Regions from separate parts of the Klebsiella sp. NPDC088457 genome, predicted to be linked through region 3. Evidence: predicted binding sites of a transcription regulator. Region 3 holds the regulator's gene; each other region holds the start of a gene.

What was found. The regulator PurR, encoded in region 3, represses purine synthesis genes. The targets are predictions, from matches to a motif close to CANGCAAACGTTTGCNTG.
Region 1: a site for PurR is predicted at 1,771-1,788, ahead of purM (phosphoribosylformylglycinamidine cyclo-ligase). Genes of this name have one in related genera too.
Region 2: a site for PurR is predicted at 1,825-1,842, ahead of glyA (serine hydroxymethyltransferase). Genes of this name have one in related genera too.

The regions. Positions count from the first base shown of each region.
Region 1 covers NZ_JBJDNH010000016.1:103,953-107,233, forward strand. The annotation lists gene purN (phosphoribosylglycinamide formyltransferase) at 39-680, opposite strand; gene purM (phosphoribosylformylglycinamidine cyclo-ligase) at 677-1,714, opposite strand; gene bglK (beta-glucoside kinase BglK) at 1,980-2,873, shown strand; gene ACI2JR_RS12495 (6-phospho-beta-glucosidase) at 2,884-3,281, shown strand, end outside.
Region 2 covers NZ_JBJDNH010000016.1:40,611-43,891, reverse strand. The annotation lists gene ACI2JR_RS12225 (DoxX family protein) at 1-389, shown strand, start outside; gene glyA (serine hydroxymethyltransferase) at 457-1,710, opposite strand; gene hmpA (NO-inducible flavohemoprotein) at 2,033-3,223, shown strand.
Region 3 covers NZ_JBJDNH010000003.1:7,557-10,837, reverse strand. The annotation lists gene punC (purine nucleoside transporter PunC) at 1-524, opposite strand, end outside; gene punR (DNA-binding transcriptional activator PunR) at 633-1,544, shown strand; gene purR (HTH-type transcriptional repressor PurR) at 1,563-2,588, opposite strand; gene ACI2JR_RS03130 (cytochrome bd-I oxidase subunit CydH) at 2,884-2,973, shown strand; gene ACI2JR_RS03125 (MFS transporter) at 3,137-3,281, shown strand, end outside.

The DNA.
Region 1 (3,281 bases), on a different contig from region 3:
TAAAAAGCGCCCCTGACGGCAGACAGAGGCGCTGAGAATTACTCTTCGGCCGCATAGCCCTGCGGCGGCAGGGGAGCATCATCAAGCCACGCCTGATTCCCCTCCATGCGCAGTCGGCCGTCGATAAACCAGCTCACCACCAGCGGATAAATCGCATGTTCCTGCGCCTGGACGCGAGCGGTAATGTCGTCTTCGCTATCTTCGGCGAAAACCGGCACTTTGGCCTGCAGAATCACCGGGCCACCGTCCAGCTCGTCGGTAACGAAATGCACCGAGGTACCGTGCTCCTCATCACCATTTTCCAGCACCTGGCGATGCGTGTGCAGCCCCGGGTATTTTGGCAACAGTGAAGGATGGATATTCAGCAGACGCCCCTGATAGTGGGCGACAAACGCCGGACTCAGAATACGCATATAGCCCGCCAGCACCACCAGATCCGGCGCGTACGCATCGATCTCCTGCATCAGTTCACGATCGAAGGCTTCGCGATTGGCAAACTGGCTGGCGGTGAGCGCGTGGGCCGGAATACTGGCCTCACGCGCGCGTTCAAGGCCGAACGCATCGGCCTTGTTGCTAAATACCGCTCGCAGGGTGCCGCCGATCTGTTTCCGGGCGCAGGCATCGATAATCGCCTGCAAATTGCTTCCGTTACCGGAAATCAGCACCACAATGTTTTTCATTCAATGACCACACGCTGTTCGGAATCAGAGGCTTTGATATAGCCTATTTTCCACGCGTTTTCACCTTTCTCGTTCAGCAGAGCGATGGCTTTATCCGCGGCTTCCGGCGGCAGGGCGATGACCATGCCGACGCCGCAGTTAAAGGTACGGTACATTTCATGGCTGCTGACGTTACCGGCCGTTTGCAACCAGTTGAACACTTCCGGCCACTGCCAGGAGGATTCATCGATGACCGCCTGGGTATTATCCGGCAGGACGCGCGGGATGTTTTCCCAGAAGCCGCCGCCGGTCAGGTGCGCAATGGCGTGAACTTCAACGTTGGCGATCAGCTCCAGTATCGACTTAACGTAGATACGGGTAGGCGCCAGCAGATGGTCGGCCAGCGGAGAACCGTTCAGATCGGTCGTTTGCGGGTCAACGCCGCTCACTTCGATAATTTTACGCACCAGCGAGTAGCCGTTGGAATGCGGGCCGCTGGAAGCCAGCGCCACCAGTACGTCGCCATCGGCAACTTTGCTGCCATCAATAATTTCTGATTTTTCTACTACGCCGACGCAGAAACCTGCCACGTCATAGTCATCGCCATGGTACATACCCGGCATTTCCGCCGTTTCGCCACCGACCAGCGCGCAGCCGGACTGCAGACAGCCTTCCGCGATACCGCTGATGACGCTGGCAGCCGTATCGACATCCAGCTTCCCGGTCGCGTAGTAATCGAGGAAAAACAGCGGCTCGGCGCCCTGAACCACCAGGTCGTTGACGCACATCGCCACCAGATCGATACCGATCGTGTCGTGGCGTTTCAGGTCCATCGCCAGACGCAGCTTGGTACCGACGCCGTCAGTGCCGGAAACCAGTACCGGTTCGCGGTATTTTTGCGGCAATGCGCACAGTGCGCCGAATCCGCCCAGTCCACCCATCACTTCAGGGCGGCGGGTTTTCTTCACCACACCCTTAATACGGTCGACGAGAGCGTTGCCTGCATCGATATCTACGCCGGCATCTTTATAGCTGAGAGAGGTTTTATCGGTCACTGCGAAATCTCCACACATTTGCGGTAGCAAGAAAAATCGGCGCAATTCTAACAGGGAAAGCAAACGTTTGCGAGCCTGCTTTACAGTCGGCGTTAATCAGCGGCGAGATGAACAAATTTGATACTGTTCACGAAAATGAAACCGGGTACATCCTTGTGCTTGCCTCGGTAAGTGGGAATCGCCATCATGCCACTGAAACCGGTTTCTTTTTTTTATCAGGAGAGCCGAACGTAGATTCCGTGGGGATTCAGGAGGGAGGGACGCGATGAACATTGCCGCATTTGATATCGGTGGCACGGCATTAAAAATGGGCGTGATCAGCGATACGGGCAGGCTGCTTGCAAAAGGCAAACAGTCGATCGACGACAGCGATGGCGAGCAGATTCTGCAGGCGATGCTGGCGTGGATTGCCGCTCACCCGGAGTGCGAAGGCGTGGCGATCGGCGCGCCCGGCTATGTGAATCCGCATACCGGCTATATCGAAATGGGCGGCGCGATCCGGCGCTTCGATAATTTCGCGATCGTCAGCTGGCTGGAGCAGCGGACCCATCTTCCCGTCACCATCGAAAACGATGCCAACTGCGTCCTGCTGGCCGAGCGCTGGCAGGGGAAAGCCGCGGAGATGAGCGACTTTCTGGTCCTGACGATCGGCACCGGCATTGGCGGCGCGATTTTCTGTAATCACCAACTGGTGCATGGCGCCCGCTTTCGCGCCGGCGAGTTCGGCTATATGCACACCGAGCGTCCCGGCGCCCGCGATGTCCGTCGCTACTCAATGAATGAAAACTGCACCCTGCGCGTACTGCGCCACCGCTATGCCCGGCACATTGGCAAGACGCTGGAAGCGGTAACCGGCGAAGAGATATTCGATCGCTATGAGGCGGGCGATGCGGTTTGCCAGCGGCTGGTGGCTGACTTCTTCAACGGGATCGGTAGCGGCCTGTATAACCTCGTGAACATTTTTGATCCGCAAGCGATTTTCATCGGCGGCGGCATCGTAGAACGGCCGGGCTTTTTGCCGCTGCTGCGTGAACATCTGGCCTGGTTCGACATCGCGGACGCTCTCGACACCGTCAGTCACGGCAACGATGCCGGGCTGCTGGGGGCCGTTTACCATTTTAATCAGCAAACCCGATCGCGGAATGGCGATCGCGCATAAGGAAGAGAACATGTCTGGATTTAAAGAAGGTTTTCTGTGGGGCGGCGCGGTGGCGGCGCATCAGCTGGAAGGGGGCTGGCAAGAGGGCGGTAAAGGCGTTAGCGTGGCCGATGTCATGACCGCCGGCGCGCACGGCGTACCGCGTGAAATTACCGACGGCGTGCTGCCGGGTAAAAATTACCCCAACCATGAGGCGATTGATTTTTACCATCGTTATAAAGAGGACATTCAGCTATTTGCTGAAATGGGTTTCAAATGTTTCCGCACCTCAATTGCCTGGACGCGCATATTCCCGCAGGGCGATGAACGGGAGCCGAACGAAGCCGGTTTGCAGTTCTACGACGATCTGTTCGATGAATGCCTGAAACACGGCATCGAGCCGGTGATTACGCTTTCTCACTTCGAGAT
Region 2 (3,281 bases), on a different contig from region 3:
CCCGCCCGGTTCTGCTGTTGATCGCCCGTATTGCCGTGGTACTGCTGTTTATTCTGTTTGGGTACCCCAAACTGCTGGGCTTTAGCGGCACGGTACAGTACATGGCCTCCTCCGGCGCACCGCTTCCGACACTCTCGGCCATTATTGCTGTGCTGATGGAGGTTCCGGCGGCTATCCTGATTATTCTCGGCTTTTTCACCCGCCCGCTGGCGGTGATTTTTATCTTTTACACGATTGGTACCGCGATCATCGGCCACCATTACTGGGACATGACCGGCGATGCGGTGATGCCGAATATGATTAACTTCTACAAAAATATCAGTATTGCCGGGGCGTTCCTGCTGCTGGCGATAACCGGGCCGGGATCGATCTCCCTCGACCGCCGCTAAACGCAGAACCCTGGACGTAAAAAAGGCCGCATTTGCGGCCTTTTTCTTTACGCTGCGTAGCGATGCGTCAGGCATAAACCGGGAAACGTGCGCAGATATCCAGCACTTTACCCTTCACGCGTTCGATAACCGCTTCATCGTTAATGCTGTCCAGCACGTCACACATCCAGCCAGCCAGCTCTTTCACTTCGGCTTCTTTGAAACCGCGACGGGTGACCGCAGGGGTACCGATACGCACGCCGGAAGTCACAAACGGGCTCTTCGGATCGTTCGGCACGCTGTTTTTATTCACGGTGATGTTTGCCCGACCCAGCGCCGCGTCAGCTTCTTTACCGGTCAGGTTCTTATCAACCAGATCCAGCAGGAACAGGTGGTTGTCAGTCCCGCCGGAAACCACGTTGTAACCACGGTTCAGGAATACTTCCACCATCGCTTTGGCGTTTTTCGCAACCTGCTGCTGGTAGGTTTTGAACTCCGGCTCCATCGCTTCTTTCAGCGCCACGGCTTTACCCGCGATAACGTGCATCAGCGGGCCTCCCTGGGCGCCAGGGAAGACGGCAGAGTTCAGTTTTTTGTACAGCTCTTCGCTACCGCCTTTCGCCAGGATCAGGCCGCCGCGCGGACCCGCCAGGGTTTTATGAGTCGTGGTGGTCACAACGTGAGCATGCGGAACCGGGTTCGGATACACGCCAGCGGCGATCAGGCCGGCAACGTGAGCCATATCAACGAACAGGTAAGCGCCGATGCTGTCAGCGATTTCACGCATTTTCGCCCAGTCAACCACGCCAGAGTATGCGGAGAAGCCGCCGATGATCATCTTCGGCTTGTGCTCTTTTGCCTGTTTTTCCAGATCAGCGTAATCGATATGGCCGGTCTCATCGATACCGTAAGGCACGATGTTATACAGTTTACCGGAGAAGTTAACCGGAGAACCGTGAGTCAGGTGGCCGCCGTGCGCCAGGTTCATCCCCAGCACGGTATCGCCCGGCTCCAGCAGCGTGGTGTAGACCGCGAAGTTAGCCTGGGAGCCTGAGTGCGGCTGGACGTTGGCGTAGTCAGCGCCAAACAGCGCTTTTGCACGGTCGATAGCCAGTTGCTCAACGACATCAACGTATTCGCAACCGCCGTAGTAGCGCTTGCCCGGATAACCTTCGGCGTATTTGTTGGTCAGCTGAGAACCCTGTGCCTGCATAACGCGCGGACTGGTGTAGTTCTCGGAGGCGATCAGTTCGATGTGCTCTTCCTGACGTACTTTTTCCTGCTCCATAGCCTGCCACAGTTCGGCATCATAATCGGCAATGTTCATTTCACGCTTTAACATCCGCATCTCCTGCTCAGCTAACAATAGATTACAGCTCTAAAAGGGGGCCTTTTTGGGCGACGGCCCACAGTATAACTGAATCGTTGTGTGATAACAGGTCTTGACAAAGGATTTTACGCAAACGATTGGCTCCGCATGACACAAGGCTTTGAGCAATAACGCATCAGCGATTATCAACGGATTTCTTTTCAGGTTTGTGATGCAAATTATTCATGTTGTTACCGTCTGCGGGAAAAGCGTTAAAGAACCATTTACAGTGCAGGGTTATTTTTATAAGATGCATATAAAATACATCATTAAGATAATGCTAAAGGAAGCTGCTATGCTCGACGCTCAAACCATCGCTACGGTCAAAGCCACTATTCCCCTGCTTGTTGAAACCGGTCCGAAGCTGACTGCCCATTTTTACGATCGCATGTTTACGCATAACCCGGAGCTCAAAGAGATCTTCAACATGAGTAACCAGCGTAACGGCGACCAGCGCGAAGCACTGTTTAACGCCATTGCCGCCTACGCCAGCAATATCGAGAATCTGCCGGCCCTGCTGCCGGCGGTGGAGAAAATCGCCCAGAAGCACACCAGCTTCCAGATCCAGCCGGAACAGTACAACATCGTCGGCGGCCATCTGCTGGCGACCCTCGACGAAATGTTCAGCCCGGGCCAGGAAGTCCTCGACGCATGGGGCAAAGCCTACGGCGTGCTGGCGAACGTCTTTATCAACCGTGAGTCTGAGATCTACCGCGATAACGCCAGCAAGACCGGCGGCTGGGAAGGTACCCGCGCGTTCCGTATCGTCCGGAAAACTCCGCGCAGCGCGCTGATTACCAGTTTTGACATGGAGCCGGTAGACGGCCAAGCGGTGGCGGATTACCAGCCGGGCCAGTATCTGGCTATCTGGCTGAAGCCGGAAGGATTTGAGTATCAGGAGATTCGTCAGTATTCACTGACCCGTAAGCCGGACGGCAAAGGTTACCGCATCGCGGTGAAACGCGAAAACGGCGGCCAGGTGTCCAGCTGGCTGCACAATACATCGCGTGAAGGCGATATTGTGCATCTGGCGGCGCCGGCGGGTGATTTCTTCCTCGCGGTCGAGCCAGAAACGCCGGTTACGCTGCTTTCCGGCGGCGTTGGCCAGACGCCGATGCTGGCAATGCTGGACACGCTGGCAAAAGCGCAGCATCCGGCCCAGGTAAACTGGTTCCACGCGGCGGAGAATGGCGATGTTCACGCCTTTGCCGATGAAGTCGCCACGCTCGGCGCCAGCCTGCCGAAATTTGCTTCCCACGTCTGGTATCGCACGCCGACGGCAGCAGACCGCCAGGCAGAACGGTTCAATAGCGAAGGTCTGATGGATTTATCGGCGCTGGCCGACACGCTGCGTGACCCGCAGATGCGGTTTTATCTCTGCGGCCCGGTGGCCTTTATGCAACATGCGGCGCAACAGCTGGTGGCGCAGGGCATCAGCACCGACCATATCCATTACGAATGCTTCGGCCCGCATAAGGTGCTGTGATGAAATAACCCGGATGCGACGCATCATATCGTCATCCGGGCGAATCCCCGGCCGCACG
Region 3 (3,281 bases):
ATCAGCAGCACCGCGATAGCGAACAGGGTGGCGAAAATCGCCTGCCATTCGAGGTGCGTGAGTAACCAGCTGCCGAGCAGCGGCGCCAGCGCCGGAGATAAGCCCACCAGCGGCATAATGGTGGCAAAAATGCGGTTAGTGCGCTGGGCAGGGTAATAGTCGGTCACCATCGCCTGCCAGGTCACCGCCGCCGCGCAGACGCCGATGGCCTGAATAAAGCGCAGGACCAGCATCAGCGTGGCGTCACGCACCCACAGCATCCCGAGGCAGCTGATAGCGAAAATCGCCAGCCCGGACAGCAGAACCGGTTTGCGGCCGTAGCGGTCGGAAACCGGCCCCCAGAACAGCTGGCCGTGGGCGAAGCCGGCGAGGAATAAGCTCAAGCTGGCGCTCACCGATGCCGCTGAGGTATTCAGATCTTGTTGAATAGCTGAAAAAGCCGGCAGGTACATATCGGTGGCGAGGAAACCCAGCACGCTGAGTCCCGCCAGCCACACTAAAAATCCTTTCCCAGGTTGTTGCATAACATTCTCTTATAGATGCGGTCTGATGCCGCAGAGTGTAGGGAGTGCATAATGGCTTGTGAAACGCTAATATTTGCTACATGCATTCAAAAATTTTGCAGGCAGAATATGTGGTCCGAATACTCACTCGAAGTCGTTGATGCTGTTGCCCGCAACGGTAGCTTTAGCGCAGCGGCGCAGGAGCTGCATCGCGTACCTTCAGCAGTCAGCTACACCGTACGCCAGCTCGAAGAGTGGCTGAAGGTTCCCCTTTTCGAACGTCGCCATCGCGATGTTGAACTCACCCCGGCCGGGATCTGGTTTTTACAGGAAGGGCGTTCTGTTATCAAAAAAATGCAGATCACCCGCCAGCAGTGTCAGCAGATTGCCAACGGCTGGCGCGGGCAGCTGTCGATCGCCGTCGATGACATTGTTAAACCGGCGCGTATGCGGCAGATGATCGTCGATTTTTATCGCCACTTTCCCGATGTCGAACTGATTGTTTTTCAGGAGGTGTTTAACGGCGTCTGGGACGCGCTGGCCGACGGACGCGTGGAACTGGCGATTGGTGCGACCCGCTCGATTCCGGTGGGCGGGCGCTACGCCTTTCGCGATATGGGGATGCTAAGCTGGCACTGCGTGGTGGCGAGCCATCATCCGCTGGCGCAGATGACGGGCCCGTTGAGCGATGATATGTTGCGCAACTGGCCGTCGCTGGTGAGGGAAGATACCTCCCGCTCGTTGCCGAAACGCACAACCTGGCTACTGGACAATCAGAAAAGGGTGGTGGTACCCGACTGGGAATCGTCGGCGACCTGCCTGTCGGCGGGACTCTGCGTCGGGATGGTGCCGACGCACTTTGCCCGTCCGTGGATCGACCGCGGCGAATGGACCGCGCTGGCGCTGGAAAATCCGTTCCCGGACGCGGCGTGCTGCCTGACCTGGCAGCAAAGCGATACTTCGCCGGCGCTCGCGTGGCTGCTGGATTATCTGGGCGACAGTGAAACGTTGAACCGCGAGTGGCTGCGGGCGCCGGAGTAACCGGCGCCGTGGGGAAGGTTAGCGGCGGTAGTCGACGAACGGGCCGTCAACGACCGAGCGGCGTTCCACCAGACGCGGGTGAACCTCGATCGACTGCGACTCTTCGCGCTTGTTGACGATACGATCCATCAGCATGTTGAAGGCGGCTTCGCCGAGAGAATCTTTCGGCTGATGAATGGTGGTCAATGCCGGGCTGAAATAGCGGGCGTTGCGCACGTTATCATACCCGATCAGCGAAATATCCTGCGGCACGCGCAGGCCCATTTCGTCCGCCGCGCAGATGGCGCCCATCGCCATGATGTCGCCGCCGCAGAATACCGCCGTCGGACGGTGCTGCTGGCTGAGGATCTGCTGCATCGCCCGGTAGCCGGATTCCGGTTCGAAATCTCCCTGAACAATCCAGCTTTCCGGAACGGAAATCTGCGCTTCTTTCATGGCTTGCATAAAGCCGGCCAGCCGTCCGGCACCGGTATTACGCTCCAGCGGGCCGGGGATCACGCCAATTTCACGGTGGCCGCGTTCGACCAGGTAGCGGCCAGCCATATAGCCGCCCTCGAAGGCGTTATCGATGACCGAATCGGTAAAGTCGGCCTTCGCTTCACCCCAGTCCATCACCACCATCGGAATGTGGCGGTACTCTTCCAGCATGCTCAATACCGATTCCGGGTATTCCGAGCACATCACCAGCAGGCCGTCGACGCGCTTTTGCGCCATCATCGACAGGTAGGCCTGCTGCTTTTCAAGATCGTTCCACGCATTGCCCAGAATCAGGGTATAGCCTTTCTGGAAGCAGCTTTTCTCTACGGCTTCGATAATCTCAGCGAAATAGGCCGCTTCGCTGCTGGTGGCCAGCAGGCCGATAGATTTGGTGTGATTAACCTTCAGACTGCGCGCAACCGCACTGGGGGAGTAGTGCAGCTCTTTGATCGCCGCCCAGACCGCGTTGCGGGTTTCTTCAGCAACGAAGCGGGTTTTGTTAATCACATGTGAAACTGTTGTAGTGGAAACGTTTGCGCGCTTCGCTACATCTTTAATTGTTGCCATTACTTCTCACTCCAGACCTTGACCTGATCGTCTGATTATCGGTACGTAAACGTTTGCCTATACACACCCTGAGTACAATGTTCAACATTGCATCACGTCGGGAAAACGACACAGAACGACAGGAAGGGGTCAATGGCCGATACGCTTTCAAATTAGCGTGGGATTTTGTCCGATCTTGCGGCAAAGGGGAAGAGCAAAAATGTGCATCACCCTAAATCTCAGAAGATTTTTACGCTATATTGTGCAAAAATGAGCAAGCTCACTTTTCATGTGGGGATAACAGGGGGAAAAATTGATGGATACAGATTTGAAGTTTTCGCTGACCACAACGATTATTGTTCTGGGTCTCATTGTTGCCGCCGGGCTGACGGCGGTACTGCACTGATTTTGCCGGGGGAGAGCGCTCTTTCCCCCAACGTCCCGCCATTATTATCAATTTTGCAAAAATCTTTTGCCATTCCGTTTACTTTTGTTTTTCTGTGATTGATGTCATGCTTTTGACTTCTGATGAGATGCCGTCGCTGAGGACGGTCTGCTGGAGTCATTGAATGAAAATCAACTTTCCCCTGTTAGCGCTGGCGATCGGCGCGTTTGGTATTGGTACGACGGAGTTTTCCCCGATGGGGCTGCTGCCGGTCATTGCCAAAGGTGTCGACGTCTCTATTCCGGCTGCGGGAATGCTGATCAGCGCGT